DNA from 3 places in the Bhargavaea sp. GQ12 genome. Region 2 is predicted to be linked to each of the others. Evidence: riboswitches for the same ligand, from Rfam matches in the RefSeq annotation. Region 2 holds a riboswitch; each other region holds the start of a gene.
The links. Region 2 has a riboswitch for thiamine pyrophosphate ahead of thiT (energy-coupled thiamine transporter ThiT). Riboswitches for the same ligand answer to the same signal wherever they lie in the genome.
Positions count from the first base shown of each region.

Region 1: it holds a riboswitch for thiamine pyrophosphate, as region 2 does, so the genes downstream of both, AC6CHQ_RS13375 (YkoF family thiamine/hydroxymethylpyrimidine-binding protein) here and thiT (energy-coupled thiamine transporter ThiT) in region 2, are expected to answer to the same signal.
Region 3: it holds a riboswitch for thiamine pyrophosphate, as region 2 does, so the genes downstream of both, tenA (thiaminase II) here and thiT (energy-coupled thiamine transporter ThiT) in region 2, are expected to answer to the same signal.

Region 1 covers NZ_JCAXEU010000017.1:19,415-29,861, reverse strand. Annotated here, with positions in the region: gene AC6CHQ_RS13415 (VOC family protein) at 1-244, opposite strand, end outside; gene AC6CHQ_RS13410 (acyl-CoA dehydrogenase family protein) at 284-1,477, opposite strand; gene AC6CHQ_RS13405 (alpha/beta fold hydrolase) at 1,501-2,358, opposite strand; gene AC6CHQ_RS13400 (SMP-30/gluconolactonase/LRE family protein) at 2,703-3,638, opposite strand; gene AC6CHQ_RS13395 (TRAP transporter large permease) at 3,651-4,946, opposite strand; gene AC6CHQ_RS13390 (TRAP transporter small permease) at 4,931-5,449, opposite strand; gene AC6CHQ_RS13385 (TRAP transporter substrate-binding protein) at 5,516-6,541, opposite strand; gene AC6CHQ_RS13380 (MFS transporter) at 6,784-7,983, opposite strand; TPP riboswitch at 8,450-8,555, shown strand; gene AC6CHQ_RS13375 (YkoF family thiamine/hydroxymethylpyrimidine-binding protein) at 8,651-9,241, shown strand; gene AC6CHQ_RS13370 (ECF transporter S component) at 9,243-9,824, shown strand; gene AC6CHQ_RS13365 (ABC transporter ATP-binding protein) at 9,817-10,447, shown strand, end outside.
Region 2 covers NZ_JCAXEU010000030.1:3,106-13,552, forward strand. Annotated here, with positions in the region: gene AC6CHQ_RS15815 (carboxylate--amine ligase) at 26-1,246, shown strand; gene cax (calcium/proton exchanger) at 1,355-2,401, shown strand; gene AC6CHQ_RS15825 (Fur-regulated basic protein FbpA) at 2,482-2,637, shown strand; gene AC6CHQ_RS15830 (amidase family protein) at 2,691-4,151, shown strand; gene AC6CHQ_RS15835 (DEAD/DEAH box helicase) at 4,347-5,570, shown strand; gene AC6CHQ_RS15840 (SGNH/GDSL hydrolase family protein) at 5,567-6,493, shown strand; gene thiT (energy-coupled thiamine transporter ThiT) at 6,702-7,265, opposite strand; TPP riboswitch at 7,352-7,458, opposite strand; gene AC6CHQ_RS15850 (magnetosome magnetite crystal formation protein family) at 7,563-7,904, shown strand; gene map (type I methionyl aminopeptidase) at 7,972-8,727, shown strand; gene AC6CHQ_RS15860 (TspO-related membrane protein) at 8,777-9,520, opposite strand; gene AC6CHQ_RS15865 (M3 family oligoendopeptidase) at 9,687-10,447, shown strand, end outside.
Region 3 covers NZ_JCAXEU010000009.1:108,768-119,214, reverse strand. Annotated here, with positions in the region: gene thiE (thiamine phosphate synthase) at 1-321, opposite strand, end outside; gene thiD (bifunctional hydroxymethylpyrimidine kinase/phosphomethylpyrimidine kinase) at 344-1,177, opposite strand; gene thiM (hydroxyethylthiazole kinase) at 1,174-1,968, opposite strand; gene tenA (thiaminase II) at 1,965-2,648, opposite strand; TPP riboswitch at 2,743-2,850, opposite strand; gene AC6CHQ_RS10180 (TetR/AcrR family transcriptional regulator) at 2,907-3,491, opposite strand; gene AC6CHQ_RS10175 (hypothetical protein) at 3,593-4,147, shown strand; gene AC6CHQ_RS10170 (phospholipid phosphatase) at 4,253-4,936, shown strand; gene AC6CHQ_RS10165 (TlpA family protein disulfide reductase) at 5,017-5,451, opposite strand; gene AC6CHQ_RS10160 (peroxiredoxin) at 5,489-6,007, opposite strand; gene abc-f (ribosomal protection-like ABC-F family protein) at 6,089-7,762, opposite strand; gene AC6CHQ_RS10150 (TlpA family protein disulfide reductase) at 8,081-8,521, opposite strand; gene AC6CHQ_RS10145 (NADPH-dependent FMN reductase) at 8,806-9,354, opposite strand; gene AC6CHQ_RS10140 (CPBP family glutamic-type intramembrane protease) at 9,420-9,602, opposite strand; gene AC6CHQ_RS10135 (hypothetical protein) at 9,550-10,077, opposite strand; gene AC6CHQ_RS10130 (FAD-binding dehydrogenase) at 10,120-10,447, opposite strand, start outside.

The sequences.
Region 1 (10,447 bases), on a different contig from region 2:
CAACATGATCAAGACGGGACTCTTCACCCGCACGGATCGAGAGCGTATGGTGCTCGAAGTCGCCCCATGCGCGTAGGTAATGGACGCCGTCTTTTTCTTCGGTTTCTTCAAGCCCGATGACTTCCTTAAAGAACCAGAGAGACTTTTCAAGGTCTGTCGACACAAGTCCGAAGTGGCCGAGCTTGGAGATTTCCGGCTGGACTTTGATGCGCTGCTGTTCCTGGACAGTTTCGAGTTTCGTCATGTTGAATGGCCCCCTTATATAAATGAATGATTTCGTTGATCAGGCAAAGTACGTATTCGGCTCAAGTCCGCAAATGGTGCGCCCGTATGTCTCGATCAGGCTGGATGGAGTGATGAATCCGTGTAGGTGCATCGCGAGGAAGTCCCGGTACACCAACTGGAACGTGTTGCGGTTATAGGCAAAGACGGAGCCTGCGCCCGCGACCATCAAGTCGATCGCTTCCTTGCATAGCTGGTTGGCGTAGCCGAAGTCGGCTTTGATCTTGATGCTTTCCGCCTGGGTAAGCTCCTTGCCGCTTTTCGAATACTCATCGAGCATGTCGACGGCGCGGTACAGATGCATCTCCGCAGAGTCGATCTTCAGCTGGGCGGTCGCGACCTGCTGGTGAGTGATCGGCGCTTCGCTCATCTTGTCGTAGAACGTGTTTCCGATTCCCGCCTTCATGACGCGCTCCATATGAAGGTCCATCGCAGCTTTCGTGATGCCGAGTGCGGCAGCCACGATCGACAGCGTCAGTGATGGCACGAACGGCGTCCGGTAAAGCGGGATGTCGCGGAGCGGTTCGATCATGTAATGACCCTTGGTTGCCAGCCGGTCGAGAGACACCCGGTGTTCAGGAAGGAAGACATCCTTCACTTCGACGCTGTTGGAGCCGGAGCCGCGGAGGCCGACGACATTCCAGTCATCGAGGACCGTGACGTCTTTTCGCGGAAGGACCATGATCGCCATCTCCATGCCGCCGTTCCCGTCATCAACCGGGAAGCCGAAGTAGAACCAGTCGGCGTGCGGGCTGCCGGATACGAACGGCCATTTTGCTTCATGGATCTGGTAGCCGCCCTCCACTTTGTCGATCTTGCAGGTGATCGGCTTGAAGTTCCCCGCAAGCACGACATCTTCGCCTGCGCCGAAGATATCATCGAGGCACTGCTGGCCGAATGCGTAGGAAATCATGTAATCCCGGATGTTCGACAGTGCGACAAACCAGCCCGCCGACCCGTTGCCGCGCGCGATTCCAGTGACGACATCGAGGTAGGTGCGCATATCGGTCTGGTGGCCGCCGAAGATTTCCGGTCGGAGAACTTTCAGCAGGCCCGCGTCCTGGAGCTTTTTGACGACCTCATCCGGCAGTGCGCTTTCCTGGTCGATCTTCAGGTTCTGTTCCCGCAGTTCAGGGATGAAGCTTTCCGCCCGCTCTTTGAGCTCCGTACGGATATCTGTTGCTACTTGTGTCATCTATAATCGCTCCTTCTCGTGGTTTAGACAGGCTCGGCAACTTTACCGCGGCTGAAGAATTCCTTCGTGAGACCGAGGAAACGGTCTTTCTGCTCAACCTGCGCCCAGTGGCCGCAACGCTTGAATACATGCAGTTCCGCGTTTTCCAGGTAATCCATGACATACAGGCTGCTTTGGAGCGGAACGAACCGGTCCTGATGGCCGTGGATCAGCAGGAATTCCTGCTTCATGCGCTTTAGCGCGGACGGCGGCACCAGCATGTCGGACAGATGCGAATTCGTGAAGTTCTCCCTGTACGAACGACGGACCTCTTCGCGGCTGAAGATCTCGAAGCGTTCATCGACAATGGCCTGAAGCTTATCTTCCATGCCCTCCAGGTCATACAGGAACCAGCTGAGCAGGTTGTACATTGACTTCTTGGAAGGGTCCTTATGGAAGTTGGCAAGCTTCGCGAGTTCCGGAGTCGGCTCGGTCAGGCCTCCGCCCGCTCCCATCAGGACGATCCGGTCGAAACGGTCCGGTGCTTCCATCGCGAGGAACAGGGAAATCACGCCCCCGAGCGAGTTCCCGACAAGATGTGCCTTGTCGATGTTCAGCGCATCCATCAGATCCAGAACCTGCTTCAGGCGCCAGTTCATCCACTGTGCCCCGTTTTCCGGATACTCTGTCGGATGGTCGGTGTCGCCGAAGCCGACCAGGTCGGGTGCGATGACATGGAACCGGTCTTCGTATTCCGGAAGGATCGCTTTCCAGTTGGCCGCCGCACTCGCTCCCGGGCCGCTTCCGTGGAGAAGGATGACCGTTTCCGAATTGCCGACGCCCCCCTCGTGGATATACGTTTCGTAATCGCCTGTTTTGACTTTGCGCTGTTTGATTGCCATGTGTATCAAGCCCCTTCTGTGTTTGTTTGGTTCGAAAATCAGCTCGCTGCCACGATACTGCGGATGACATCCCGCTGTGTACCGCAGTCGATCGCCACCCGGACTGCCATGGACCGGTGCCCCAATTTGGTTCACTCGACAAGTACTGACAATATTTTTGATAACGCTTACATCGTTCTTGATGAAATATTACGACAATGGTTCATTAACAATCAATGACTATTGGAATCTCCGTGTGTGCTTCATAGTTTTCCATCCGTTTACCAATAAAAACTTACGGAAAAGCGTCTTTGCATTTTAGCATTTTAATAGCACCCCAAAGTTGGAGCGCCTATTGTGTCACATTAACCTTTCCGCGAGAAGGCTCGGGCTTCTTCAGAAATACCAGTCACGCTGACTTCCAGCTGTATGACCTTTCCCGCGGCCGGCTCCCGTATTCTCTCGTCTTCCGGGAGCAGTTCAGATGCAGTTGTAACGTACAGGCAGTCCCGGCCGAAGGCACAGGACGTCGCATGTGTGACCGGCAGCTTCACTCGCTCAAGCAACTGTCCGGTCTCGCCGCAAACCTTGCACAGAACCGCGTTTTCTTTAAACCGGTCCGCAACAAACTTGGATTTAAATAACGCGACCCATAAGTCCCCATTCGCATCCATGGTCATGCCATCCGGAAAGCCGTCTTCTCCGGGAAAGCCTGCTAGCCTTCGGCGGTTAAGCAATAGGGGGCCATCTTCGAGCTCCATTACCCAAATAGCACCTGTGCCCGAATCCACATGATAGAATTTCTTTTTCTTTTCATTGATCGCAATCCCGTTGGATAGGATCAGTTCATCATTAAATTCCGTCACTGTCCGGTCCGGCCCGATACAATAGAGTCTGGCAGGATGATGCGGATAGGGTTCCAGCGCAGTCGCCGGATCTTCCTTGAATGCCTTGAAGCGATGATCCACTGTCCCTACCCATATCCGCCCCAGGGAGTCTTTATGGGCATCGTTCAGGAGGATATGCGGCTCCAAATCAAAGGAGAGATAGTCTTCAAGCATCTCCGTATGGCGGTTGAACAAGAAGATTTCATGCATCGCCACCAACAGATAGTGATCCTGATCGTGTTTGATCACCGATGTCACCGGAAACGGCAGCTTCCAGACTTCATGGTCACCGGTTACGACATCTTGGCTGATTACGCTTTTCGCTTCCAAGTCAACAAACAGCAGACGGTTGATTTCTTCATCCCAGAGCGGCCCTTCCCCGAATCGTGCGGTATAGCCTTCAATCGCTTTCAATTTACTTCCCCCTTACGTATCCGTAATAGACGGCAGCCAAGTCACAAGCGCCGGCAAAGTTGTAATGATGAAGAGCAGCACAATCATTAGCGCCACATAAGGCGATGCGGCCTTTGTCATCCTGATCAGACCCACACTTCTCCCCTGCTTGTCCGATACTTGCATCATGACAAACAAATTCATCCCAAGCGGCGGTGTGATGGCCGCAATTTCAAGGGCGATGATCATAAAGATTCCAAACCAGATCATGTCAAAGCCATAGATGGCCATGATCGGGTAAAGGATTGGTGTCATGATCAGAAGGATGGACACGACTTCCATAAACATTCCAAGAACAAAAAGAATCAGTGTGACAAGTGCCAGGAATGCCCATTTATTTATATCTGCCGCCTCAAAATAAGCTTGGATGGTCTGCGGCAATTCGATCAGTGTGATAGAAAATCCGAAAAGGAGTGCCGATCCCAAGATGAAACAAATCATTCCTGTATTCGCGGCGGAAGCCCGCATCACTTCGATCAGTTCCTTCCACCCGACACTCCGGTAGACGATTACCGCAAGCAGAATACTGACTACCGCAGCAACCCCCGCGGCTTCCGTTACCGTGAAAATGCCCGAATAGATTCCTCCGATAATAATAACGGGGAGCAAGAACAGCCACATCACTTCCTTGAGAGCAGTGAACCGCTCTTTCATCGGTGCCTTTTCCCTGCGCTTCAGCCCCCGCGATGTAAAGACAATAAACAAGATAAATAAACTGATGAGAACAATCCCGGGGATGATCCCTGCCATGAAAAGCTTGCCGACTGATTCCTGGGTCATTGCGCCGTATAGGATCATCGGCCCGCTCGGCGGGATTAAAATACCCAGTGTTCCCGCACCTGCGACGACGCCGTATGCCAGCCGTTTCGGATAACCCATCTTGATCATTTCCTCAGAAGCGATGTAACCGAGTGTTAGAACGGTCGCGACACTGGAACCGGTTAAAGCCGAAAAAAAGGCGCACGTAATGACGGTGGCAATCGCCAGCCCTCCCGGAAGATGTCCAAACCACGCATCGGCAGCACGGAATGCCCGCGTTCCCAGACCGCTCTGCAGGATAATCTGACCGGTCAGAATAAAAGCCGGAATAGCAACCAGCATGCTGTTATTCAAGGAGTTATACATGACCTGTGGTATTTGAAGGTTCGCGACATCCGCCCCCATATAAACGATCAGGATTCCGGAACTGATCAGCAGCATCGTGAATGCCACCGGCATGCCCAGAAACAGCAGCAGCAAAAACAACCCGATAATCACTGCGTATTCCATTCGCCACCTCCTGACTGCACTTCCGGATCGGGCATCCAGATCACCAAGATTCTCCGGACAATGGAGAGGACAAGGAGGACAAAACCAATAAACACAAACGCTTGGGGAATCCAGATTGGCACCTGGAGAAGTGACAGATCTTTTGTATTGAACGTAAGTGACTGCTGGAACATGTCAAAAGCCAGCTTGGAAATGTAGAGGAACAGAGCAAGGCTGACTGACATAAGCAAGGTTTCCAACATTCTTTTCATACCGGGATTCAGCTTACCTAAGAGGATATCAACCCGGATGTGCTCATTTTTCTTCATTGCATAGGAAGCGGCCAGGAATGATGCGGCGATGAACATATAAACCGTGACCGGCTCGACCCAATGCGCGCCAATGTGAAAATATCGGGCAATGACACCCCAGGTCACCGCAAAACAGATCAGGAAAACTGAAATACCTGCGAGAGCGCCTGCAGCATCGATGACTCTGTCCATCAGTCGCATAACCCATTTCATCTTGCAATCCCCCCTTCTAATAAGAAAGAGGACAAAAGCAGCAATCTCTCTTGTCCTCCCGCTTTGTTATCTGTTGTCTTCGATGATTTTCAGAACTTCTTCTCCTACAGGTCCGGCCTCTTTAATAAACCCTGCTTTCAATTCCGCAAATACCGATTCAAATGCAGCCCGGTCGATTTCATGGCCTGTCATTCCTTCACCCTCAAGGGCAGCAGTTGCATCCGCATAAACCGCTTCCTGTTCTTTCGCGATCCAGTCCTGGGCTTCGGCTGCGGCTTCCAGCAATACATCCTGTGTCTCTTCGTTCAGACCGTCCCACCATTTCTGATTAACCGAAAGCAGAACGATACCAGCGTTGAACTTCCCCGAGTACCGATTGCTATACTCGAAGTATTGCATTGCCTGGAACCCTGCAACTGATGAGACAGCGGCGTCAATTGTTCCACGCTGCAGTGCCTGCGCAGTTTCGGCGCTGGAGATGGAGACCGGTGTCCCGCCCACCAACTCTACAAACCTGGACATTGTAGGGCTTGTCGTCCTTACCCGCATCCCCTCGAAGTCTTCTGGCTTCAGAAGCGGTTCGTCCGTTGAAGCAAAATAGGCAAAGCCTGAATCTGTCCACAGCAAGGGCTTTACGCCAAAGTTCCCCAACTCTTTTTCAAACACCTCAGCCAGCCCATTTTCAAAGCTTCTGTGAACATGAGCGTAGTCATCAAATACAGGCAAGGTCGAAAAATCGGCAAGTGGTAATTGGGATGACCACATTTCCATCGTGTTCACTCCCATTTCGATCTGTCCGCTTGAGACGGCATTCGGCATCGCCGTATCAAGATAGAGCTGGCCGGACGGATAAATTTCGATCTCGATCTTGCCGTCACTTTTTTCATTGGCCAGTTCTGCAAAATGCTCATATCCTTTTGAAGCGAACAAGCCGACAGGATAGCTGTGGGCGAGCTTCGCTTTCACTTCCTGAATCTCCCCGCCGCCTTCGGAATCAGCTTGGGCCGCCTCCCCTTCTTCCCCATCCGCCGAAGAACACGCGGACAAAAGCACAAGAAACAGTCCGAGCACAGTCCATGAGAATTTCTTCATTTTCAAATCCCTCCCGTTTGATGTCCTTGCATTTCTCCAACTCAATGGCCAAAAGGCATTTTGAAAGCGCTTTATCCAGTTAAGTTGACTTGATTATAGAGGACAGGCCGTCAGTGTTGTTCAGGAGGATTTGTTTGATAAATCAATAAACTTAGTAGATTTATTATGGACGGGCCTGACGGTTCCTTCTATGCCGCAGAAAAAAGAACCTCCCATGAAACTGGAGGTCCTAATTAGCTTGCTTATTCAACAGAAACTTGCGGAGCACCGGTTTTGGCCCTCGGCATTTTCACCGCGACATACCAGACCAGCGCCAGTGCAAACAGGCCGACGGTGCTGATGAGGAGCGGGAAACGCCCGATGTCCTGGTTGAACAGCTGCATGATCGCTCCGAAGACGAATGGTCCAAGGATACCGCCAAGCCCCTGTGCCACAACGACGAGACCGACATAGGAAGTCCCGGAATTCGGCGGCGTCGCCTCGGTGACACGCGCGAACACACCCGGAAGCCCAATGCCCATCCCTGCGCCTCCGATGATGCTTCCGATGAAGATCATCGTCAGGCAATGGGAGAAGTAGCAGACCAGCATCCCCACACCCGTCATCAGGACGGCGACCGGCAGATAAGAGACCGGGAGCAGATGCTTGACCTTCCCGAAGACAAAACCGGCGAGGAGTGTTCCGAACGTAAAGACGGAAATTGCCATGCCCGCCTGTGTCGCAGTGCCGAGCTGGTCGTTCTGGATGACAACCGAAATGTTGGTCACATAGCCGAAGATCAGAGCGGAGTAAACCATCTGTCCGAGTGTGACCGAATAAACCACTTTCGGTGTTTTGACTTTGACCTTTCCGGCTTCCGCCTGGCCTTCCTTCTTTTTTGGTTCCGGCAGGTAGAGGAACGTCAGCGCCAGGATGAAGATCGGAAGCAGGTATGTGAGGAACCCGTACTGCCAGCCGAACGCATCCGCCAGCATGCCGCCCGCGAGCTGGTAGAAGATCGCTCCGATGCAGGCAACGGTGGACGTACCGAAACCGATCAGGAAGTCCTTCTCGCGTCCTTCGAAGAAGTCGGTGATGATATCAATCGACAGTGGCATCGTGATCCCTACACCGAGTCCGAGCATCCCGCGGAAGGCGATGATGAGCGGCAGATTATCTGCAAGGAAGAATGGCATGGTTCCACCGATGACGAACAGCGTCAGACCGGTGAACAGGAGATGACGCTTGTTAAAACGGGCAGACAGCTTGCCATAGAAAAGTGCGGGAAGAATCTGCAGCAGGCCCGGGAACGTCGCCACCATCATCACGATGGTCGGGTTATAATCCGGGAACGCCTTGATAATGTCGGCCATGATCGACCCGGCAACGCCCGCCGCCACGTCCTGGAACGCGATGAGCACAATGAGGAACTTCAGGAAATTGCGGTTGATGTTTCGCTTCATAAGATCCCCCTTAATGAATTGAACCTCACAACAATCCGACAGGAGCCGTGTTTACCTTTTTTATAACGGACCAGCAGATCGTCCCCCTTTCTCTCCCTCCGGAGAAGCAATAATTTGAATTGAGAAAGCGCGAAATTTATTTAAAGCGCTTACATCTATTCGCTCACTTATTGTATTTAAAATTTTCTGTATATTAAATACTGAAAGGTAAAGTCCATAGATGGTTACCGAATTACCTAGTCGATGGTGGTAAATAGTTGTGGAAATCAACAAGCGACATGAGTTAAAAGACCCACCAAAATCTAATTGGAATTTTCTGTTTATCCATAAATACCCAAACTCTTTTTCTGCCTTCATGTTCCAGGGCGTCAGGCTTAGAGTTAATTGGACCCCCTTTACTTCCCCGCCCCCTTCCTCTACACTGGAGGCATCGGGGCAACCCGGGACACAACAAACTGTATACCGTCAATTGCACTGGGGGTGCCCGTTACGGGCTGAGATGAGAGCGCTGCTCCGATCCCTTTGAACTCGATCAGGTTAGGACCTGCGTGAGGAAGTGCGGCGAGTTTCATTGCGCCCTTCTGTTAATGGGCATGTTCTGAAATTACGGCTGCATCTTCACGGGTGCAGCTTTTTTGTGTTCATTTTCAGAAGGGGGAATTTAGAAATGGAAGAATTGCAGTGTGGAATGAGCCCAATCGTGGGGTTCCGGTTTACGCTCAATCCGATGACCGATGATTTTGTGGCGGTCATCAAGGGAGCGCTTAAAGAGGTGGACACGTCCGCGGTATGGATGCACACGGATGATGTGTCGACGGTCATCCGCGGAAAGCAGGTGCATGTGTTCAACGTGGCGAAGGCGCTGGCCCTCCACGCAGCGAAAACCGGCGTGCATGTGGCGCTGAACGGGACATTTTCGGCGGGCTGCCCTGGGGACACCGCGGGAGATGCCTACCTGGACAAGCCGGATGAGGTGCTGAACAACGACCCGACCAAGCAATATGTATCGTCGCAGTTTGCATTGTATCCGATGAATAATCCGGATTACATGTCGGTCATCTACCGTGAAGTGGAGCGCGCGAAAGAACGCGGCGTCTTCAATGAGTCAATGCATTACGCGAGCGGGATCCATGGGGATATCCACGATGTGTTCGACTTTTATGAAAAGACGTTTACCCACGCCCGCTCCGAGGAGCACCGCCATCTCGTTATGACGGTCTCGATGAGCATCAACAGTCCGTCCCACGGAGGGAAATGACATGTTGAAGTCATGGAAACTCAAAGAGATTGTGCTCATGTCCCTGTTCGGGGTGGTATTCGGTATCGTGTATCTTGTCGCCATCCACTTCGGGAACATCTGGGCGGGCCTGATCGGGCCGATCGCCTATGAGTGGATGTTCGGCATCTGGTTCATCGTGTCGATCCTGTCGATGGCCATCATCCGCAAGCCCGGTGCCGCGGTGTTGCCGGAGACGATTGCCGCCATCATTGAAGTCATGCTCGGCAATGCGGTCGGCCCGCGCCTGATCTTGTCCGGAGTTATCCAGGGTCTCGGCGCCGAAGCGGCATTTGCCGCCACCCGCTACCGGCACTTTAATCTGGCGGTCATGATGCTAGCAGGCGCCGGTGCTGCGGTGTTCAGCTTCGTTTACGGTTACTTTGTCTCGGGCTATGCCGCGCTTGACCCGTCGTTCGTGCTCCTCATGTTCACGCTGCGCGTGCTGAGCGGCGCCATCATTGCAGGAATAGGCGGCAAGTACCTCGCCGACGGACTGCTGGCAACTGGCGCGCTCCGCGGTTACGCCATTTCCCGACCGAAACAGGGTGGGGCCGGTGCATGATCCGATTCTTGCGCTTGAGGATGCCTCATTCCGTTTTCCTGTTGACCCGGACAACACGTTGAACGGCTTGACGTTCGATATCCACCGAGGCGAGCGGGTCGTCATCAGCGGGCCGAGCGGCTGCGGCAAAAGCACCCTGCTTTACCTGCTGAACCGGTTGTATCCGCTGAACTGTGATGGAATTGTGGAGGGTGACATCCGTCTGTTCGGGAAAAGTGCCGACGATTACCGGCCCGGGGAGATCAACCGGCTGATCGCGACCGTCTTCCAGGATCCGGACTCCCAGTTCTGCATGACGACCGTCGAGGAGGAGCTCGCCTTCACGATGGAGAACTTGCGGGTTCCCCGTGCTGACATGGAGCGACGGATTGTGAACGTGCTCGATCAGACCGGACTCGCGGACTTCCGCCATTCGGTCATCCAGTCCCTGTCCGGCGGCCAGAAGCAGCGTGTTGCCACTGCCTGTGCACTTGTGGCAGAGCCGGAGGTCCTCCTTCTGGACGAACCGCTCTCCCACCTCGACCCGCTGACCGCCCGGAATTTCGTCCGGTGGTTGGACAGCCTTCAAAAGCAGACCGGCCTGACGATTGTCGCGGTGGAACACCGGCTTGATCTGTGGGAGG
Region 2 (10,447 bases):
AGAAGCCGGTTCGAGGGGGAGAAAGATGGACAAGGCATCCGGAGTAAACATTCAATTTGTCCCCGTGGTTGTCGGTGGAAACCGGGGAGCTTACAGCCTGGCACGCGCTTTCTACGAAGCTTATGGAGTCAAGACACATATAATCAGCCCGATGATCATCGGACCCATAGAGAATTCACGGATCCTCAAAAATCATATCCAGCCGGACATCGAGCTGCCCGAGAAGTTTTTTGACACTATTGCGAAGATCGAACGGAACTTCCCGGGCATGAAAAAGATCATCATCGGTGCAGATGACCGATATGCCGAGATGCTCGTCCGCCTCCAGGACCGCTTTTCCGAGGAGTGGATCGTTCCTTATGTTAATGAGGACGTGTTTGAACGGGCGACCAACAAGGAAAGTTTTTATGCGGCTTGCGAAAAGGCCGGCGTCCCATATCCGAAGACCCTGGTGATTACAGAGTTCCAGGAGAATTTGCCATTTGCTTTTCCAATTGTGATGAAACCGGCCAATTCACCCGCCTATCAAGGCCTCCATTTTGCCGGGAAGGAAAAAGTCTACTTTGTGAATTCAGTGGAGGAGTATCGGGGAACTTACCGTCTGATGAGGGATGGCGGCTACAGCGAGCCGATTGTCCTGCAGGAATATATTCCGGGAGACGACCGGTCGCTTGCCGTAGTGACGGCATACACGTCTCCTGAGGACGGAGAGGTCAAGCTCATCGTCTTCGGCCAGATCCTGCTGGAGGACCACACGCCAACAGGCGTTGGCAATCATCTGGCGATTTTGGCGAGGCCCGAAGACAGCATCACGGAAGATGTGCGGAAGCTGATTGCCGAAACCGGATTTACCGGATTTTCGAATTTTGATCTTAAATATGACAAAAGGACGGGCAGGTATGTATTTTTCGAGCTGAACGGCAGGCTTGGCGTCAGCAACTACTATGTCACTGCGGCGGGCCACAACCCTGCCACTTACTATGTGGACGACCTGATCAGAAAAGTGGACCTGCCCCCGGTTGTGAATAAAAGAGAAGCGCTCTTTAATGTCGTCCCCAAGAGGCTGCTTCTGAAGCAGATCAAGTCTGAGCCGCTTCGCAAAAAGGTCAAGGCGCTTTACCAGGAGGACAAGGCCACCAACCCGCTGAACGCGGAATTTGAAACAAACGTAAAACGTCGTGCGGTCGTCTGGGCGTCCACCATCAATTATTACCGCAAGTTTAAGCTGCACCCGCCTAAAGAGTAACCGGCGGGTGAAAATAGCCCGCTGTTAAGCGTCCCTCAGAAAAGGGTATGACTTGGGATGACAAGTCTTTTCTGAACGGGGGCGCATAGATTGAATAAGGTCTTTACCATGATTTCATTTGTTGGCGTTCCGCTTGTGGTAGCGGGTTCTTTCCTTCACTGGACGAGTCTGGTCATGTTCATCCTTTGCTGTGTGAGCATTATCGGGCTGTCCGCAATCATGGGAAGGGCGACGGAATCGCTCGCCATCGTATCAGGACCTCGAATCGGCGGGCTGCTCAATGCGACGTTCGGGAATGCGGTTGAGCTGATCATTTCCATCTTCGCTCTGAAGGCGGGACTGGTCGGCATCGTCCTGGCATCCCTGACAGGTTCCGTAATCGGAAACCTACTTCTTGTACTCGGACTGTCATTTTTCCTTGGAGGACTCAAACATAAGCGACAGAATTTCAGTTTGCGGGATGCCCGCTATAATGCCGGGCTCCTGATCTTTGCGATCATTGTCGCGTTCGTGATCCCGGAGATCTTCTCCCAGGGAATGGACGACCGGGGCACGATCAGCCTGAGCATCGGGATCTCGGTCATCATGATCCTGCTATATCTGGCAGGGCTATTCTTTAAGCTGGTCACACACCGCGGGTTCTTCACAGGAGCCGACAGAGAAAGCCAAGGTAAACCGCAAGAAGAGGAAGAAGCCGAGTGGTCGAAGGGCAAGGCGATCCTCATCCTGCTTCTGGCGACAGCTGCAGTCGCATTCGTCTCAGAAAACCTGGTCCATACATTTGAGGAAATCGGTGAGCGATTCGGATGGTCGGAGCTCTTTATCGGGGTCATCATCGTCGCCATCGTCGGAAATGCCGCGGAGCACGCCTCCGCACTGATCCTGGCAGTCAAGGACAAGATGGATGTATCCGTCGAGATTGCCGTCGGCTCAACGCTCCAGGTTGCGATGTTTGTTGCACCTGCCCTGGTCCTTGTCTCCCTGATGATGCCGGTGCAGATGCCGCTTGTGTTCACGGTTGCGGAATTGGTCGCGATGATCACAGCCGCTCTGCTTACTGTCGTCATCACGCTGGACGGGGAGTCAAACTGGTTTGAGGGGCTGACCCTGCTTGCCGCCTATCTCATCATGGGCATCGGGTTCTTCTTCCTTTGACCGAACAAATCCGGTTTCGTTTTCGTCCAATAAGGGAAAGATGAACTCGGTAACATCATGAGCAAGGAGAAGAATGCACCATGAGAGAATTACATGAAGGACCGATGGATGAGAAAAAGCAGTCCATCATCGATAAACTGGTTGATGAAGGTATTTTCAAGATCGACGGCAAGCAGCTGTATGAGCTGCCCATCTATACGTTATTGAAGCAATACACCGAGCTTCAGGAACAATAATCGTTGCCGGACGGCCATCAGCCGGCCGGCTTTTTCTATCGGAGGAATGAAGGATGCAGAACGAACGATTGCAGCGCATCCGGGATGAGTGGCTCGAGGAAGCGCCTATCCGGGAGATGCAGGAATTGATGGAGAACGGAAACATCACAGCGGAAGAAATGACGGTCATGTACCTGTCACGGATCTCGGAATACGGACGGAATGTCAATGCCGTCCTTGAAGTGAATCCGGAAGCTCTCCAGATCGCGCGCCAGCTGGACTACGAGCGCCGGGTGAAGGGGGCACGATCACCGCTGCACGGCATCCCGATCCTTCTCAAGGACAATATGGACACAGGAGACAAGATGCACACCAGCTGCGGGTCGCTCGCACTGGCCGGTCATTACGCGGCTGAAGATGCCTTCCTCGTCAAGAAACTGAGGGAAGCCGGTGCAGTCATACTCGGCAAAGCGAACATGACCGAGTGGGCGAACTTCATGTCCGACAAGATGACGAACGGCTATAGCTCCAGAGGCGGACAAGTGAAAAGCCCCTACGGCCAGTTTGACTGCGGCGGTTCAAGTTCCGGTTCAGCTGTCGCAATCGCAGCAAATCTGGCTGCGGCTTCGGTCGGGACGGAGACAACCGGATCCATCATCGAGCCGGCCGTGCAGAACAGCCTCGTCGGGATCAAGCCGACCGTCGGCGCCATCAGCCGGGCCGGTGTTATACCGCTGTCCATGACGCAGGACATACCCGGACCGCTTGCCCGCACCGTAGAAGACGCGCTGCTGATGTTCCGGGAGATGGTCGGAGAGGATCCGTCTGACCCGGTCACATCCCTTTCCGGTGTATGGGAAGGCAGGGACTGGGAAGCCAGTCTTGATCGGGATGCACTAAAAGGTACACGGATCGGCGTCGCGCGCAACATCTTCGAAAACGAAGCCGAAAGTGAAATCCTGGAACTGTTTGACCGTAAGCTGGAAGTTCTGAAGGCGTGCGGCGCTGAAATCATCGAGGACATCGATCTCGGCGTCATGGAAAATGACCTTGGCTACGACGTGCTTATGCACGAGTTCAAAGCGGCCGTAAATGCCTATCTCGGAAGGACACCGGCAAGCAATCCGATCCGGACATTGTCTGATGTCATCGAGTTCAACAGCCGGCATCCTGAAGAAACATTGAAATTCGGCCAGAACATGCTGGAGCAGTCGGACCGCACATCGGGGACGCTGACGGAGCGGGCCTACCTGGAAGCGCTCGAGCGGAACAGGCATCTGTCGTCTGAAGTTGCACTGGAACGGGCATTCCGCGAACATAATATCACCGCTCTTGTCTTTCCGCAGTCCCATGGCCTCAGTTTCGGTGCCGCTGCGGGCTATCCCGGAGTTGCGGTACCGGCCGGGAAGACGGAAGAAGGAGAACCGTTCGGCATCGCATTCTACGGACGTGCGTTTTCGGAACCGCTGCTGATCGGATTCGCTTATGCCTTCGAGCAAAGGGAGCAGGGCCGGGTCAAGCCGCCGAATGAGTGATTGAGTATAAGAATATTTAATAGGGGCTTCAGGATAGAAGTCCCTTTTTTCACATTCAGTGAAGACGTTGATTTACTTCATTGAGACGTTGACATACACAGACGTCCCCACTTTTATCGGGAACAGCCGCTAAAGGACGGGTAGCACCCGCTGTGCTAAAATAAAGCCATCAAGGATTGAAACGGGGAATGGATGATGAGTTGGATTGAACGGCTGGAGCCGCAATTCCGGAAAAAATGGACATTTGAAGAGGAGATGCCGATCCAGTCGAAAATGATACCTGCGATGATCGATGGACGGGACATCGTCGCGGAGTCTCCGACCGGGTCCGGGAAGACACTAGCGTATGTCATCCCTCTGCTGGAGCTTGTCGACGGCAACTCCAAGAAAACGGAAGCGTTGGTCATTGCACCTTCACAGGAGCTCTGCATGCAGATTGTCGAAGTGTTCCGTGATTGGACGGAAGGGACGGACATCACAGTCACGCAACTGATCGGCGGGGCTAATAAACAGCGCCAGATCGAGAAGCTGAAAAAGAAGCCGACGATCGTCGTAGGGACGCCGGGCCGTGTCTGGGAACTGGCCAATGACCGCAAGCTGAAAATGCACGATATCCGCCACATCGTACTGGATGAGGGCGATCAGCTTCTGGGACGTGACCACCGGACGGATGTAAAGTCGCTGATCGGGGCTGCCGCGCCTGACTGCCAGGTGGCAGTCGTGTCGGCCACCATCACGGATGAAATCCGGCTTGTTGCCGAGCGGTTCATGGACGACCCGCTGCAGCTTAAAGTGACTGCTGAAGAGCTGCCGAAGCAAGGCGAGGTCATCCACTCCTTCACGAAGGTGGATGATCGCGACAAGACGGACCTGATCCGCAGGCTATCCCATATGGAAGGCTTGCGTGCACTGGCTTTCATCAACAATACGGACCAGCTGCTCATGAAGGAGTCGAAGCTGAAGTTTGAGGGCGCGCCGGTTGCCGTCCTTCATTCCGGCATGAACAAAATGGAGCGCAAGCAGGCGCTTGACGGGTTCCGCGACGGCACAGTGCGCATCCTTATCGCGACTGATGTTGCGGCTCGGGGGCTCGACATCAGCGGTCTGACGCATGTGATCCACATCGATGTACCGCGCACCGAAGAACAGTACACACACCGTTCCGGAAGGACGGGACGAGCGGGAGCGGACGGGGAAGTGCTGTCGTTCGTGTCCTATCCGGATGAAAAGACATACCGGAAACTGACCCGTGCACTTCCGGGCAAGCCGGTACAGAAAGTCTGGCACAAGGGCAGCCTTGTCGAAGGATCCTCCAAGACCGTGCAGGCCGCGTCATCCCAGAAACCTTCGGGCAATGCGGGCAAGGGCCCGAGGAACGGCAAGAAAAAAGAAGGGAACAAGGGCGGCAAGCAGCGATGAAGCGGCTTGTCCTCCTGTTCAGTGCGTTGCTGATGATCCTTCCGCAAGCGGGGCTTGTGAAGGCTGCGGCGCCGGCCGCCTATGTCGCGCTCGGTGATTCCCTTGCGGCCGGTCAGACGCCAAACCGTGCGATCGACCTTGGCTATGCCGACATGATTGCGATGGAGTTGCGCAGGCATATACCGCTCGCCTTTTACTCGAAGGATCTCACCTATCCGGGGCTCACGAGCGGCCAGGTGCTCGAACGCGTGCGCTCGGATGAGGCGCGGCCGGTCCTTGAACATGCCACACTAATCACGGTTTCCTCGGGCGCCAATGACCTGCTCGGGCTTGTGCGGTATGATCCGCGGACAGGCACGCTCGCCTATGATCAGATTCCGGCGGACTATGCGCTGAACGGCGTCAGGAAGAACACGGCGGCCATCTTGGATGAACTTGCGGAACGGGCGCCGCGGGCGACTGTTTACATCATGGGTTATTATTTTCCATATCCCCATGCCCGTGAGGAGATGAAACCCGGCCTGCGGAAAGAGCTCGGCCGGCTGAACGCGATCCTGAAGAAGGAGGCAGAGGCCGCCGGGGCCGTCTTCGTACCGGTCGAAGAGGCATTTGCCGCCGAAGGCAGCCAATTGCTTCCGAACCCGGCGGACGTCCATCCGACGCTCGAAGGGTACCGCCGGATGGCGAATGCCTTTTTCAAGAGCTCTCCATACGGCCTGACTGTCGAGCCATGGGAAGTGCCGCCGCCGAATCCGGTCTCGTTCGAGGAAATGAACCGGCGGATGCAGGAGGCGGACGGGCGAAGTGCCGACGCAAGCGGTGAGACATTCTCCCGGTCTGCAGTCGATGAACATCTTCAGGGCATCCATGCCATTTACTTTAACCCCTCCGACATGCCGGAGGGGGTTTCGTTTTCCGTATAGGGCGTGAAACGTTGACGATCTTCGGTGAAATGTTGATTAAGTTTATTGAGACGTTGACGATCTTTTATGAAACGTTGATTAACTTCATTGAAGCGTTGGTGATCTCAGTTATAATGTCCCCAACCCAAAACCCCCGCCAGACCCGGCGGGGGTTCGTCTGTCCATATGAATTCCGGTTTATACCAGCCGTCCCTGGGACAGACTGGATCTATCGCTTAAGCAATCGCGGCGCAGTGCTGAACAGGAGGGCGCACGCGGCGGCTGTCAGGATGATCGACGGGATCATGTAACCCGCGTTGTAGACGATCGAATACCACCAGATGTTGTCGCCTGCATCAATGGCAGCCGCTCCGAAGAATACGACGCCGGACAGGACATGCATGACGTAGCGGAGCAGGCCGCCGATGACCGTCCCGATGACGATGCCTGTCACCATCCGTCCCTTCTCGCCGGAGTCGGCGCCCCGCAGCACCATCGGCCGCAGGAAAGCAGCGGCTCCGATTACGACAAATGCTGCGATGTAATCCAGGAAGCCCTGCACCGGGTGGATGATGTAGGCGCCTGCAAATGTCTGGAGAATGCCGAGGATCAGCCCGGTGAGCAATCCGCCCCCGAGCCCCCAGCGAAAGGCCATCAGGACGATCGGCACCATCGTGAGGCTGATGGAGCCGCCCTGAAACCAGAGTTTGATGGAGATCTGGTCGAGGACAAAGCCGATCGCGGAAAAGATCGCGACCTCGATCAGGAATTGAAGACGTTTGTTGCGCTGCATAGGAAGATACCCCCATTTAAATAGTGTCGCAAGATGGGGATGACCAATAAAAAAAGCATCCGGGACAGAGCCGGACGCCTTCGGGCATCGTTTTCCATCCACATCCCTGCGCAAGCATGACCTTACAGGTTCAAAGGGTCTGGGCGCCGGCCGCCCACTCTCAGCCGCATCTGCGGCTCCCCTTGTGGTTCAGTTATTCAGTATGGACAATCCAAGTGTAGACTACCCGGCCGGTGTTTTCAACCCGTCCCCGCATAGGATAGGAACAGCTGTGCCGCTTACCGGAAGGAGCACCCCATGGACAATCCCCGCCTTATCGCGTCATTTAATTACTTCAGCATCCTATTCGCCCCCGTCCTGTTCCCGCTTATTCTGCTTTTGGCCTCGGGCGATGGCCTGGTCCGCCGCCACGCGAAGCGGGCGCTGGCCATCCAGCTCCTCCCGGCTGTGCCGCTTTGTGCGCTTCTGGTCACGACTTTCATCGCAGCCAATGAAGTGAGGGAAGCGGCGTTCACCGGTATGGCGCCGTCATTTGGGCATGCGGGCACGACTGTCCTGCTCACTCTTTTGTATGCGGTTCTGCAGGGGGCGGCGTTCGTCTGGTGCACCGCGGCAGGAATCCGTGCGCTGAAAACCTGACTGTTTGGCGACCGTCCGGTCTGTGGTATAGTGGAAATTGAATCCACAGAAGGAAGTGCTGAATCGAATGATCGCGAAGACGACAGAAGACTTCGAGAACCTCAAGAAAATCGGGCGCATCTGTGCGGAAATCCGCGATGCGCTGAAAGACGCCGCAAAGCCCGGTGTCACAACCAAACAGCTCGATGACATGGCAGGCCGCATGTTCGAGGAAAAGGGTGCCGTCTCCGGTCCCAAGGGCGAGTACGATTTTCCCGGCTTCACATGCATCAGTGTCAACGAAGTGGTTGCCCACGGCATCCCGGATAACTATGTGATCAAAGATGGTGACATGGTCAACATCGATGTGTCCGGATCATACAATGGCTACTTTGCCGATACCGGGATTTCGATCGTGGCCGGCGAGCCGGACGACGAAAAGCAGAAGCTGATCGACGTGGCCAAGTCGGCCCTCGACAGTGCGTTGGAGAAAGTGAAGCCGGGCGCACGGCTGAACCAGATCGGCAAGGCGGTCAGCCGCGAGGCAAGCGACAACGGCCTGCATGTCATCAAGAACCTGACGGGCCACGGTGTTGGCCGTTCACTGCACGAGGAACCGAGCCATGTGCTGAATTACTATGACCGCTGGGATACGACTCTTCTCAAAGAAGGCATGGTCCTCGCTGTCGAGCCGTTCATCTCCCAAAAGGCTGAACACATTATCGAAGGCGGGGACGGCTGGGCGTTCATCACGCCTGACAAGTCGCTTGTCGCCCAGATCGAGCACACCGTCATCGTCACGGCTGACGGACCACTTCTCATTACAGACATCAGCGAAGACTAAAAAACGGTCCCGGGAAATTTCCCGGGACCGTTTGGCGTATATTGGCTGATTAATCTTCTGCCGTTCTCGGCACTTTTTGGCTTTGACGACTGGAAATGATCATCCAGGCGATGACGGCACCGGCGAGGAAAAGCGCAGCTGCGCTAACAAGCGGCTCGTCCAGCCCGTTCCTTGCAGCGACCATGAGGGACATCCAGGCGAACACGATGGCATACATATGGTCCTGGTGATGATAAAGGAAATGAAGCGCGGCCGCAGCGGCAAATGTGAGCGTGATGATCGCCCAGAGCGCGTCACTCAGGCCCAGGCCGCCCCAATCATTTGCCTCTAGCGCGTAATGGACTGCAACCAGAACGCTGAAGAAGAAATAGGAAAAGATTCCTGAGACGGGTATCCGTCCGGAAATGAGGTTCTCCTTTTTCGGATAGGTGAAGTAAAGGGCGGCAAGAATGGCGAGCATGGCCACTTCCGTTGCGGTGAACAGGATAAAGCGTTCTTCCTGCCAAGTGATGAGTTCGATGATATGGAGGACGCAGGCCGTGATGAAAAGCGCGGCCCGCAGATTTGCGGTTGCCGGCCGGTCCGCCTTTCCGCCGTCCCGGATCACGTACAGTACGAGGAGCGGCACGAGGACGAGCAGAACCAGCGACGAGTACATGGACGGCATGAAGACGACCGGAAGCCGCGCGGCAATCTCCCCGGCGGGCCGCCCGAATGCCGGCATGAACAAAGCCGACGCATGGAAGCCGACCGCCGCAAGCAGGGCGATCCCCATCAACAGTTTTCGGATCAATCTTCTTCACCTCCTACCCGTATTAGTATACATGGGTTTTTCGGTATTTACGGCGGAAAGTGTGACGCTTTTTTGCCAGTTGGCAAGTTTCGCCTTCCGAACAACCGTGTTATAATTGTAAGGAAATTGTTATTAGAAAATTGGCAAACAGTCAGGGGGAATTGGGATGTCAACAACCACGTATCCGGTCACCTGGGACCTTGAGACGTTCTTTAGAGGCGGAAGCGAATCTGAAGAACTCAGAGCCCATCTAGATGAAGGGGCGGAAAAAGTCCGGAGCTATGCAAAAGCGGTCGCGGATTTCAGCACACCGGAAGCCGCCGACGCTGCAGAAAAGATTGTGGCCCTGATCGAACAGACAAAGAATACCTCGGCCCACCTGAGAGAGGCCGGAGCGGTCATCGGCTGCTTCCTGGCACAGGACACGACAGATAAAAAAGCGAATCTCCTGCAGGGAGAAACATCCGCGCTGGGTGCGAAGTTCCAGACGGCGTTCATGTCGCTGCAGCAGAAACTGTCGAAGACAGATGAGAAGGTCTGGGAAGAGCTGCTTGCCTCCGGTCAGCTCGAAGAATTTTCGTTCATCCTGGGTGAATGGCGCAAAAAAGCCGGAGCCAAGCTTCCGGAAGAACAGGAAGCACTCATTACAGGCCTGTCCGTTGACGGCTACCATGGATGGGGCGAGCTGTACGACCTGCTTGTCGGGGACATGCAGGTGAAGGTCACAGTGGACGGAGAGGAGAAGGTCCTTTCCGTCGGCCAGGCAAACAACCTCGGCACGCATTCCGATCCCGCGGTCCGAAAAGAAGCGTTTGAAAAGCTGGAGGCAGCATGGGCTGAGAAAGAAGAATTCTTCGCGAAAGCTCTTAACTCGCTCGCCGGCTTCCGCCTGCAGGTTTACGAGAAACGGGGCTGGGACCAGGTCCT
Region 3 (10,447 bases), on a different contig from region 2:
GACTTCATCCAGGTTATGCACCGAGACGCCGAGGATCCGGTCACCGATTAGCCTGCGCACTTCTCCGGCGTCACCGTCATCCTGTCCGATATGGACACCGTCTGCCCCGAGCTCCAACGCAAGGCGCACATCATCGTTCACGATAAACGGCACGCCGTATGCCCGGCACAAGTCCCGGCAGGCTTCGCCGAATGCACGCAGTTCACGTCCCTCAATCGCACCGGGGCCCTTTTCCCTCAGCTGGAAGCAGGTGATGCCGCCCCTCAGCGCCGTCTCCAGCACCTCCAACGGATTGCGCGCGCCGGTATTTGGGCTTCCCATAATGAAATAAACGCCTAGCTTCTCACGAATCAATGAGCACCTCTCCTTTCAGGGCGCTTCCCGCCCGGTGGTATGCCCAGTGATTGGTCGGCCCGTGACCCGCTCCCAGGCCGAGGCCGTCGGAAATCGCCGCGTGGATAAACCGCTTGGCTCCAACGACCGCTTTTTCAAGCGGTTCCCCGGCCGCAAGAAATGCCGTAAGTGCCGCAGAAAACGTGCAGCCGGTGCCGTGGGTGTCTTTTGTCCGGATCCGCTCCGCCGATAGCCAGATCCGCTCCCCGCGACCATCCATAAACAGGTCACAAGCCCGCTCTTCTCCCTCAAGATGGCCGCCCTTGACGACAACGGATTGGGTGCCCAACGCAATCAGCCGGCGCCCGGCTTCCTCCATGTCTTCCAAGCTCCGGATCATCATCCCGGCAAGCACCTCCGCTTCAGGGATGTTCGGAGTGATGACCGTGGACAGCGGCAGAATCTTTTCCCGCATCGCCTCCACGGCCTCTTCCCGCAGCAGATGCGCGCCGCCCTTCGCAATCATGACGGGGTCCACGACAAGCACCGGGTGGCCCGCACCGGCAAGACCCGCCGCGACTTCAGCAATAATATCCCCGGAAAACAGCATGCCGGTTTTAACGGCGGCCACATCAAAATCCGCAAACACCGCATCCATCTGTGCGCGGACCGCCTCCGGGCCGAGCGGCCAGACGCCGTGCACACCGAGCGTGTTCTGAGCGGTGACGGCAGTGAGCGCGGACGTGCCGAACACGCCCAGCTCCTGGAAGGTCTTCAGGTCCGCCTGGATGCCCGCGCCGCCGCCCGAATCCGATCCTGCGATTGTCAGTGCCACACTTGTCATGCCCGCACCTCCTCGGCCGGCTCCGGAACCGCGAAGTCTTCCTCTCCCAGTAACGCCAGCCGGTCGATAAACGCAGAAAGGAAGCTTCCCAGAAGAGATGAAGTTGCCGCCGCCCGCTCTCCTGCCGCCTTGTAGAAGGCGAGTGCCGCGGCCACGGCGCGGAACGGGTCATCTTTGCCCACTGAGAGAAACGCTCCGCACACCGCGCTCAGCAAACAGCCGGCGCCGGTGATCCGGCTCATGACCGGATGTCCACCGCTGATGCGCACGATCCGCTGACCGTCCGTCAGCGCGTCCGTTTCCCCAGTCACCGCCACAACGCATCCGTACTGCCGTGCCACCTCCGCGGCAACTGTCTCCGTGTCCATGTCACCATCACCGGCATCCACCCCCGAAGCCTGCCAGTCCACGCCCGCAATCGCGGCAAGTTCACCTGCGTTGCACCGGATCAGCGTGACATCCACCGCCCCGAGCAGCCGGCTGACGGCGTCCCGGCGGAATTGCGTCGCGCCGGCACCGACCGGATCCAGCACGACGGGATTCCCTGCCCCGTTCGCCGCCTTGCCCGCCATTTCCATCGCCTCCAGCGACTCCCGGTGGAGCGTACCGATGTTCAGCACCGTGCACGACGCGGCTGCTGCCATTTCTCCGGCTTCTTCCGGCGCGTCCGCCATGACGGGGGAAGCACCGAGTGCAAGCAGCCCGTTTGCCTGGAAGTTCGCAACGACGATGTTCGTCATGCAGTGGACAAGCGGCCGCCTTTCACGGAGTTCCGACAACAGTTTGCTCATCGGACCCCCTCCATTTCCGGGGTTTCCCACTGTTCTCGTGTCCATGCCATTTCCCAGAAGTTCAGCTCATAGATGCTGCTTTTGCGGAACCTCTCCCCAAGTTCCAGGATGCGCTCCTCGGGCAGTTCCTCCGCCAGCCGGTTCATCCTGTCGATCTGCTCGTTCACGAGTTCGCCGAACCATTCGGAGCCATAGGTTGCGATCCACTTATCATAGATCGGGTGACCCGGCTCAGCGCCCTTCAGCCGCTCGCCGATCTCCCAATACAGCCAATAGCACGGAAGCAGTGCCGCAAGCACATCTGCAAGATCACCCTCGACGGCCGCCCTGTACATATGTGACGTGTACGCATAAGCAGTCGGCGCCGGCCGGAATGCCGCATGCTCTTCCGGCGTCACACCGAGCATCGTGAAGAATTCCTCATGAAGTGCCAGTTCCGCTGAGCATGTCGCTTCCGCATGCTTGGCAAAGCTTTGTGTCGTCAGCAGGTCTTTCGCCTTCACCGCGCCGAGCGCCTGGACTTTTGCGAAATGCGACAGGTAATACGCGTCCTGCAACACATAAAATCGGAAGACGTCCTCATCGAGCGTTCCGTCCGCAAGCGCCTCTACGAAAGGATGTCGGAAACTTGCCTCCCAGATCCCATCGCACTCCCGCCGTACCCGTTCACAAAATCCCATCTTCTCCGTCCCCTTTCCTAATTGGAGAACATGAAAAAGCCGCCTTCCGGATCAACGCGGAAGGCGGCCTGAATCAGCATTCGGATAAAGCAAAAGCTGCGCGGCCCCACTTCCCTACGCCGGTATGATCCGGATCAGGTTCCAAGGGTCCGCGCAGCCCATGCGCGTCTCAGCCTTTCGAAAGGCTCCCCCAGTGGCAGTTCATGTTCGGTTTTCACCATCACTATATCATGGGCAGAATATTTTGCAAGAGGGGCCTTACCTGCAGATCCGGCCGACCGAGTCCCTGATGAGCGCTTCTACCAGATCTGTTTTAAGCCGCTCAGGCTCCAGGAAGGCGTGGAGTGCAAGTCCGTCGATGATGGAATAAAGGCGCTCTGTCTCAAGCGTAAGGTCCAGGCCGTTTTTCAGCACGCCTTCATATTCGAGAAAAGAAAGCATCTTGCTGACCGCTTCATAGACACCGACTTCCGGAATTCCTTCCAGGTCCCGCCGGTGCCGGACATGCGCCTGGAAAGTAAACCATACATCCGTCTCCGCACGCCGTTCCGCATCCATCGGCACGATCTCGAGGAAAACCCGGATCACCTTTTCCCGGGGCGGAAGATCTTCCTGCAGAATGCCCAGTGCCCGTTTTTCAACCCGTTCATTGACAAGGCGCATCGCGTACACCAGCAGTTCATCCTGGTCTTTAAAGTAATGCCGCAGGGCACCTGTCGACAGCCCCGCTTCCCCGGCAATGTTGCGAACCGTCGCTCCTTCCATGCCCTTTTCCAGGATGACCCGCCACATGGCCTCCGCAATCTGCTCGCGCCGCTCCTCATGATTCACGATTTTTGGCATACCACTAGTATATCATCGATTTTTAAATAAAACACTTGTGTTAAATAAATACAACGTGCTAAAATCTAAATAACACAGATGTATTAAAAAGGAGTGCAAACATGAGCCTCATCGCCTACCTGATCATTGCCGTGGAAATCGGATTCTGGGTGTTTATCGCTGCCGGCCTTGTCACACGCTACCTGCTCGGAAGAAAACGTCTCGGGCTGCTGCTGCTCGCCATGACGCCGTTGCTGGACCTGACGTTGCTGATCGCGACAACCTATGACATCCTCGCCAATAAAGCGACTGCCACGGCCGCCCATGGCATCGCCGCCATCTACCTCGGCGTCTCACTTACCTACGGCAAACGGATGATCCGGTGGGCGGATGAGCGCTTCCGTTACCACATCATGAAAAAGGGGCCGAAGCCTGCAAAGCGGTACGGTTACGAGCATGCCAGGTATGAACTGTCAGGATCACTTCTTCATGTGCTGGCCTGGATGCTTGGCGGCGGGTATCTCTATCTTCTGATATACCTTGCGGGAAATCCCGGTCAGACCGAAGCCCTTTCCCAGATCCTGAAAGTCTGGTCGATTGTTGTCGCCATCGACCTTGCCATCGCCCTCTCCAATTTCATCTGGCCCAAGAAAGGAAAAGCGGACAGCGCCCACTGAGGTGCTGTCCATTTCTGTTATGTAACAATAAATAAGTTTCCATGCGTCCTACTTTAGGGAAGAGTGGAAGAAACTGTCCGGGAAACCGGACACGGGAGTGATGAAATGGATCCGTATATTTTCGGGGCGTTTGCCCTGGCTTATCTGGGGCTGCTGGTCTGGGTGCTGAAGAAACAGCGTTTCTGGACCCTGATGAGTGTCCTGGCGGCAGTCGCGCTGGCGCTCGTCTATGACAATGGCATTCTGGCAATCGGAAGCCTGATCGGCGAAGGCGCACTTTTGGAAGGTCTCAGTCTTGCCCGCTTCTGGCTGCATGCCCTTGTGACACCGACACTCATCCTGTTCTCGCTCGGCGCGATGCGGCAGGCGGGGATCGGATGGGCACAGAAGGGATGGGCGGCGCTGCTGTTCTGGGCAGCCGCCATCGCAGCAGTCGTCGTTGAATTCATCACCGTGCTCAGCGGTCTGAAGCTGGAGAAGGACGAAAGTTATGGCGTGCTGAGCTATTCAGCTGCCGAAGAAGCTTCGGGGCCGCCTGCCATGATCCTGATCGTTCTCGCGGCGCTTTTGGTCGCCGGGCTATTCCTTGCATGGAAGGCCGGTTCATGGTGGATGCTCGCCGGCACAATCGCCATGACCATCGGAAGCATGTTTAATCCGGATATCCCGAGCGAAGCTGCAACGAACCTGTTTGAGCTTATTCTGATTGCCTCTCTTGCGGTGACGAAGGTGAAGCTGGAGCACAAAGAAACCGGCAGTGAAGCATCCGGATCCCATGTCCTCGAATAAAGTCCAATAAGATGACGGCATGCCCAAAACCCGGCCAATCCCCACTTGCGGGAAAGGCCGGGTTTCTCTGTTTATACGTATCACAGCAGTCGGCTGATGCGCTTTTCCAGCATCAGCATGCCCCCTTCGCCCGCCTGGTAGTGGCGGAGGCGGCCTGTTTTATCGAACACGTAATAGGCAGGCACGTACCGGTTGCCGAATGCCCCGGTCAGTTCCTTCGCCCCGTCAACAAAGACCGGCTGGGTGATGCCGTGGGCAGCGGCGGCCTCTTTGATCTTCTCCATATCTGCATCATCTCCGGAGCGGGGCATATGGACAGCGACGACATTCAGCCGATCTCCGTATTTGTCTCGGATCGCGCTGATATGGGGCATCATGTCCTTGCAGAGTCCGCAGCTGACGGACCAGAAATGGATGAGTGTCGGCCGTTCGCCGACAAGGTCCGCCTTTGTTCTCACACCGTTCAACCATTCGGTTGCGCCGCCGAGTTCTGGCATCGGTGTGCGCAGTTTCATCCGATCTCCTCCTGTATGAAAGATCTACATCCCGCGGTCAGTTCGCGGCGAGGCGGCCGCCCGCCTGAAGGCCCTGAAGCGTACGGAGCGTTTCATCGACATCGCGGCCGATATCTTCCCGGAAAGCCGCCTGGTAGCGGAGCCGGCCATCCGGGCTGATGATAAAGAGGCCGCGGAGCGTGATACCCTCTTCCTCGATGAGCATGCCGTACTCCCGGGAAACAGAAAGCTTCCGGTCCGAGGCGAGCGGGAAGCTCAGGCCGCCGGGACCGTTGTTGCTGCGGGTTAGCCCTACCCAGGCAAGATGGGTATGGATGGTATCCGTTGAGACACCGATCATTGAGGCATTCAGTTCCGCGAACTCGACATGACGGTCAGAAAACGCCGTGAGTTCGGCCGGGCTTGAAAGCGCAAAGTCCAACGGATAAAAGATCAGGACCGTCCATCTGCCCTTCCTCATGTTTTCCTCCAGGCTGACCATGCCGAATTCCCGGTTCGGCAGGACGGCCTTCATTTCAAAGCGGGGTGCCGGATTGCCGATCATTCTTTCATTCATTTTCACTGCCCCCTTAATTTAAAGAAAATTCAAATTAAATTAAGGAAAGAATAGCAGAATCACGGCTGCTTATCAATGGGGTCAGTGTTTCCCAAGTCCCCTGATATCACGGGTCAGCTCAAGGAACCGGCGGTCCAGGTCTTTATATTCCGCGTCATCCGGCGATAGCATGCTGAGTTTGCCAAGTACGGCCTGGCGTTCGGTCTCGAGACGCAAGCGCTCCTCTTCACGCGCTTTCCCGTCGCTGCCTCTTTCGGTTTCTCCCCGTTTTTCTTCCCACTCGGCAGGCTTCGTCTGCTGTTTCGTCACGGTCTCTTCCCCGAATATAAGAATGCCGTCAGCAAGCTTTTCCGTGAAATACCGGTCGTGTGATGCGAACAGGAGCGTCCCGCGAAATGTCCCGAGCGTCCGCTCAAGCGCCTCCCTGGATGGCAGGTCGAGATGGTTGGTCGGCTCATCGAGCAGCAGTACGTCGGTATCTTCGAGGATGAATCTCATCAGCTTCATCTTAAGCCGCTCGCCCATGCTCAGGCCGGATAGAGGGAGTGTCCAGTGCTCCGCGGTGAATCCGAGATTCGCGAGATCGGTGCGGAGCTTTCCCTGCTGTTCGAATGTGGCGGCGGAAAAGTAGGCCTCCATCGTCTTCGATAGCGGCAGGTCCAGCACCGACTGGCTGAGGACGCCGACTGTCATCCCTTTCGTCCGCCAGATCTCCCCTTCATGCGGTTCTTCGCCGAGCAGCATGCGGAACAGCGTCGTCTTGCCTGAGCCGTTTGGTCCGAGAAGGGCGAGGCGCTCTCCGGAAAGGACAGTGAACCGGACATTCCGGAAAAGCGTACGGGTGCCAAAAGACTTTGAGACGTCCCGGAGTTCGAATACTCGCGTCCCCTTGCGGCGTCCGCCTTTCACGTCGAATTTCACGGACCCCTCCTCTTCAGGCTTCTCTACACCATCCTTTTCCAGCTCGGCTTCAAGGCGTTTGCGCTTGGAGCGGATCTGGATGTCCTTTTTCTTGGCCTTGACCCGGTAGTATTCCTTGTAGCCGCCTTTTTTCGTGGACTCCCGGTGCGCCTTGTCCGACCAGTCCGACAGCTGCGCAATTTGTTCATGGACACGTGTGATTTTTTTCTGCTGATGTTCGTAATGCTTCTGCTGTGCAACCCTTGCCGCTTCCTTCTTGTTCCGGTAATCGGTGTAGTTGCCCTCGTATTCGGTGAGGGTGCCGTGATCCAGCTCCCATACGCGATCCGCGACTTGGTCGATGAAATGCCGGTCGTGGGACACGATGATGAACGTCGACCGGCTTTCCCTGATCTGTCCGATCAGCCGCTCCAGCGCTTCCCGGTCGAGATGGTTGGTTGGCTCATCAAGCAGCACAAGCGGGCTTTGTTCCGCGAGGGCGGCAGACAGCCGCAGCTTCATCCGCTCACCCCCACTCGCGGTATTGTATGCAACCTCTTCTGGTAAGCGCCATTTTTTCCGTTCGGCCAGCACTTCTCCAGAAGCCATATTGAGGTCTGGTGACGCCTCTTCCTGCCTGAAATAAGTGACGGACGGCCGATTTACGATCCACCGGACAATCCCTGAAGACGGCTCCCGACTGCCCGCAATCCTGTCCATCAGTGTTGACTTGCCCGCTCCGTTCGGCCCGACAAGCGCGATGACCTCCCCTTCCGGGATATCGGCAGACACCTTCTCAAAAATTGTGACATCACCGTATATAACGGAAAGTTCCTCCAATCTACCAAGCAACATACAGATTCCTCCCTGTTTCCCGGAGGGCATGAAAAACCCCCCGGCCATAGTGGCCGGAGGGATCCGAAAAATGCTCATTTACACGTCGCCAAACAAGCCGCATCTATGCGGCTGCGTATCTGGATGACGATGGAAAAATGGGCAGACGGATCCCGCCGACGTTCGAAAAAAGCATCCGATTCGTCTAAAGCGCTCCGTCACTTGTCCATCGTCCCATTCGTCATCCCTTTCGATTTAAGTTGAGAACAGATTAACATATGCCCCGCTGCACGGCAACTATGCATAAGAAAGCCCGGCGCCTGATGCGCCGGGCTCCTCTTATTGTTCGATCACACGCTCGATCCGGTCCTCCACCATGTCGAGGCCGGTCCTGCCCGCCTGATAGTGGCGAAGCTGGCCTTCCTTGTCGAACACATAATAGGCAGGGGCCAGCTCGTTCTCAAAGGCATCAGTGAGCTTGTACTCACTGTCGACGAACACCGGCTGGGTGAGGCCGTACTGGTCCGCCGCCTCCCGGATCTTGTCCATGTCGTTGTCCGCACCGGTGAGCGGCATATGGACCGCCACGACGTTCAGATCTTCTTTGTACTTGTCCCGCAGCTCATTCACTTCGGGCATCGTTTCCTTGCAGATGTTGCAGCTGACGGCCCAGAAGTGGATGAGCGTCGGTTTATCGCCGACCAGCTCAGCCTTGGTTATCTCGCCGTTCAGCCAATCGGTTGCGCCGGACAGCTCCGGCATCGGTTCATGCAGTTTCATCAGGAATCCCCTCCTGCTCAATAAGTTTCCCGGGAAATGAACCGTTGAAACAGCGGTTTTAGGAGGGACACTTAATATTAGACTGATTTAAGGTGCCGGTTTGCGCTCCAGGGAGAGCTAATGTTAAGCCTCCTCGCCGTATTCTTCAAACTCACACACTCAATCTTCAAACTCCGAAGCTTATTCTTCAAACTCAGAAGCTTATTCTTCAAACTCGCGCCCGCATTCTTCAGACTCACCGGATCCCCATGAAAAAGCAGCCGGAGTCCGCCTCCGGCTGCAGATCAGCCCTCTTTCACAAACCCGATAAACGAATCCACCTTCTGATCGAGGAATTCAAGCGTAGGCCCGTCGATCAGTCCGCCTGATTCGCCTTCGAATTTCTGCTGGGCGAAGTTGACGAGCACTTCGTTGCCGCCCGGAGGCAGCACCTTGGCGGAGACACCTGGCGCGACCAGGATCTGGCGCAGGTGGATCTGCGCACGAAGCGTGCCCGCCATGCCCATCGAGGCCCCGAGCGGAAAGACAGGCTTGCCGACCATGACCCGCTCGCCCCTTGACGTCCAGTCCAGCGCGTTTTTCAAAACGCCCGGAACAGACCAGTTATACTCCGGCGTCACGATGATGATCGCGTCTGCATCCAGCACTTTCTGCTTAAACTCTTTCACGGCAGCAGGCGGATCAAGCTCCACATCCTGATCGAAATGGGGCAGCGCACCGATATCGGCGATTTCCATATCGAATTTGTCCTTGTAGCGCTCCTGCATCGTCTCGGCCAGCCGGCGGTTGAACGACTCCTTCCGCAGGCTGCCGACCAGTGTCAGTACCTTCACAGCTATCTCCTCCCCTTATGTAGACCTATTCTATCTTCGGTCAAAAGGTCGGAACATTTCAAGTATTAAATTTGCATCAGCCCGAGAATTACCGCCAGATTGGCGATGAAATGGGCTGCCGTGCTAAGCCACAGATTGCCGGTTTTATGATAAATGAAACCGTAAATCACGCTGTTAATAATGATGAAGACCAGATCATAGGCAACCAGCGCGAAATCTCCGGACGCCGCATGACCGAATGCAAACACTATCGATGTGAGCACGATGGCAGGCCAGGTGGCCAACCCCCCGCTCCAGCTGCTTCTGGAAAAATCCTCTCCACGCAATTTCCTCACCGAGTGCCATCAGCGCAATCTGCAAAACCAGGACAGCCAGCGGCACCTCGGCCACCATGAGGGCGATCCGTTCATGGAGATGCTCGTTGAATGCCGGCATGACGTAAGCAGATACACCCACGGAAAAGCCGTTCATCATAAGGGTCAGCAGGAGCCAGAGCCAGACGGTGCCACTTTTCAGATGCCAGCCTGCTTCTTTCACGCCGAGGCTCCCTTTTGCATAACGCTTCCGGCCCAAAACAAAACATAGAATACCGATGAGTACCGAAAGGCCAGCGATGTTCCACCCGATGAAAAATGAAAATGAGACGGCGACCATGATCACCAGGCCTGCCCGGCTGATTTTATCTGCTCCCGTATCTTTTTCTGCTAACTGAATCGTTCTCATCCCCCACCAGAGATCCTTATTTTCAGCCCGGGCATCGATCGCTTACCTTCTCCCCCCGAGCGCCCTGCCCGCCTGCCGTCCGGAGAACAGGCAGCCGCCGAGGAAAGTGCCTTCAAGCGAGCGGTAGCCGTGGACACCTCCTCCGCCGAAGCCGGCTGCCTCGCCCGCCGCATAGAGGCCAGGCACCGGTTCGCCATCCGCGCCCATCACCTGTCCTGAAAGGTTCGTCTGCAGGCCACCGAGCGTCTTCCGGCTGACGATGTTCAGGCGGACCGCGATCAGCGGACCCGCCGAGGGATCGAGGATACGGTGCGGCGGCGCGACCCGGACGAGCTTGTCGCCCATGGACGCACGCGCGCTCCGGATCGCC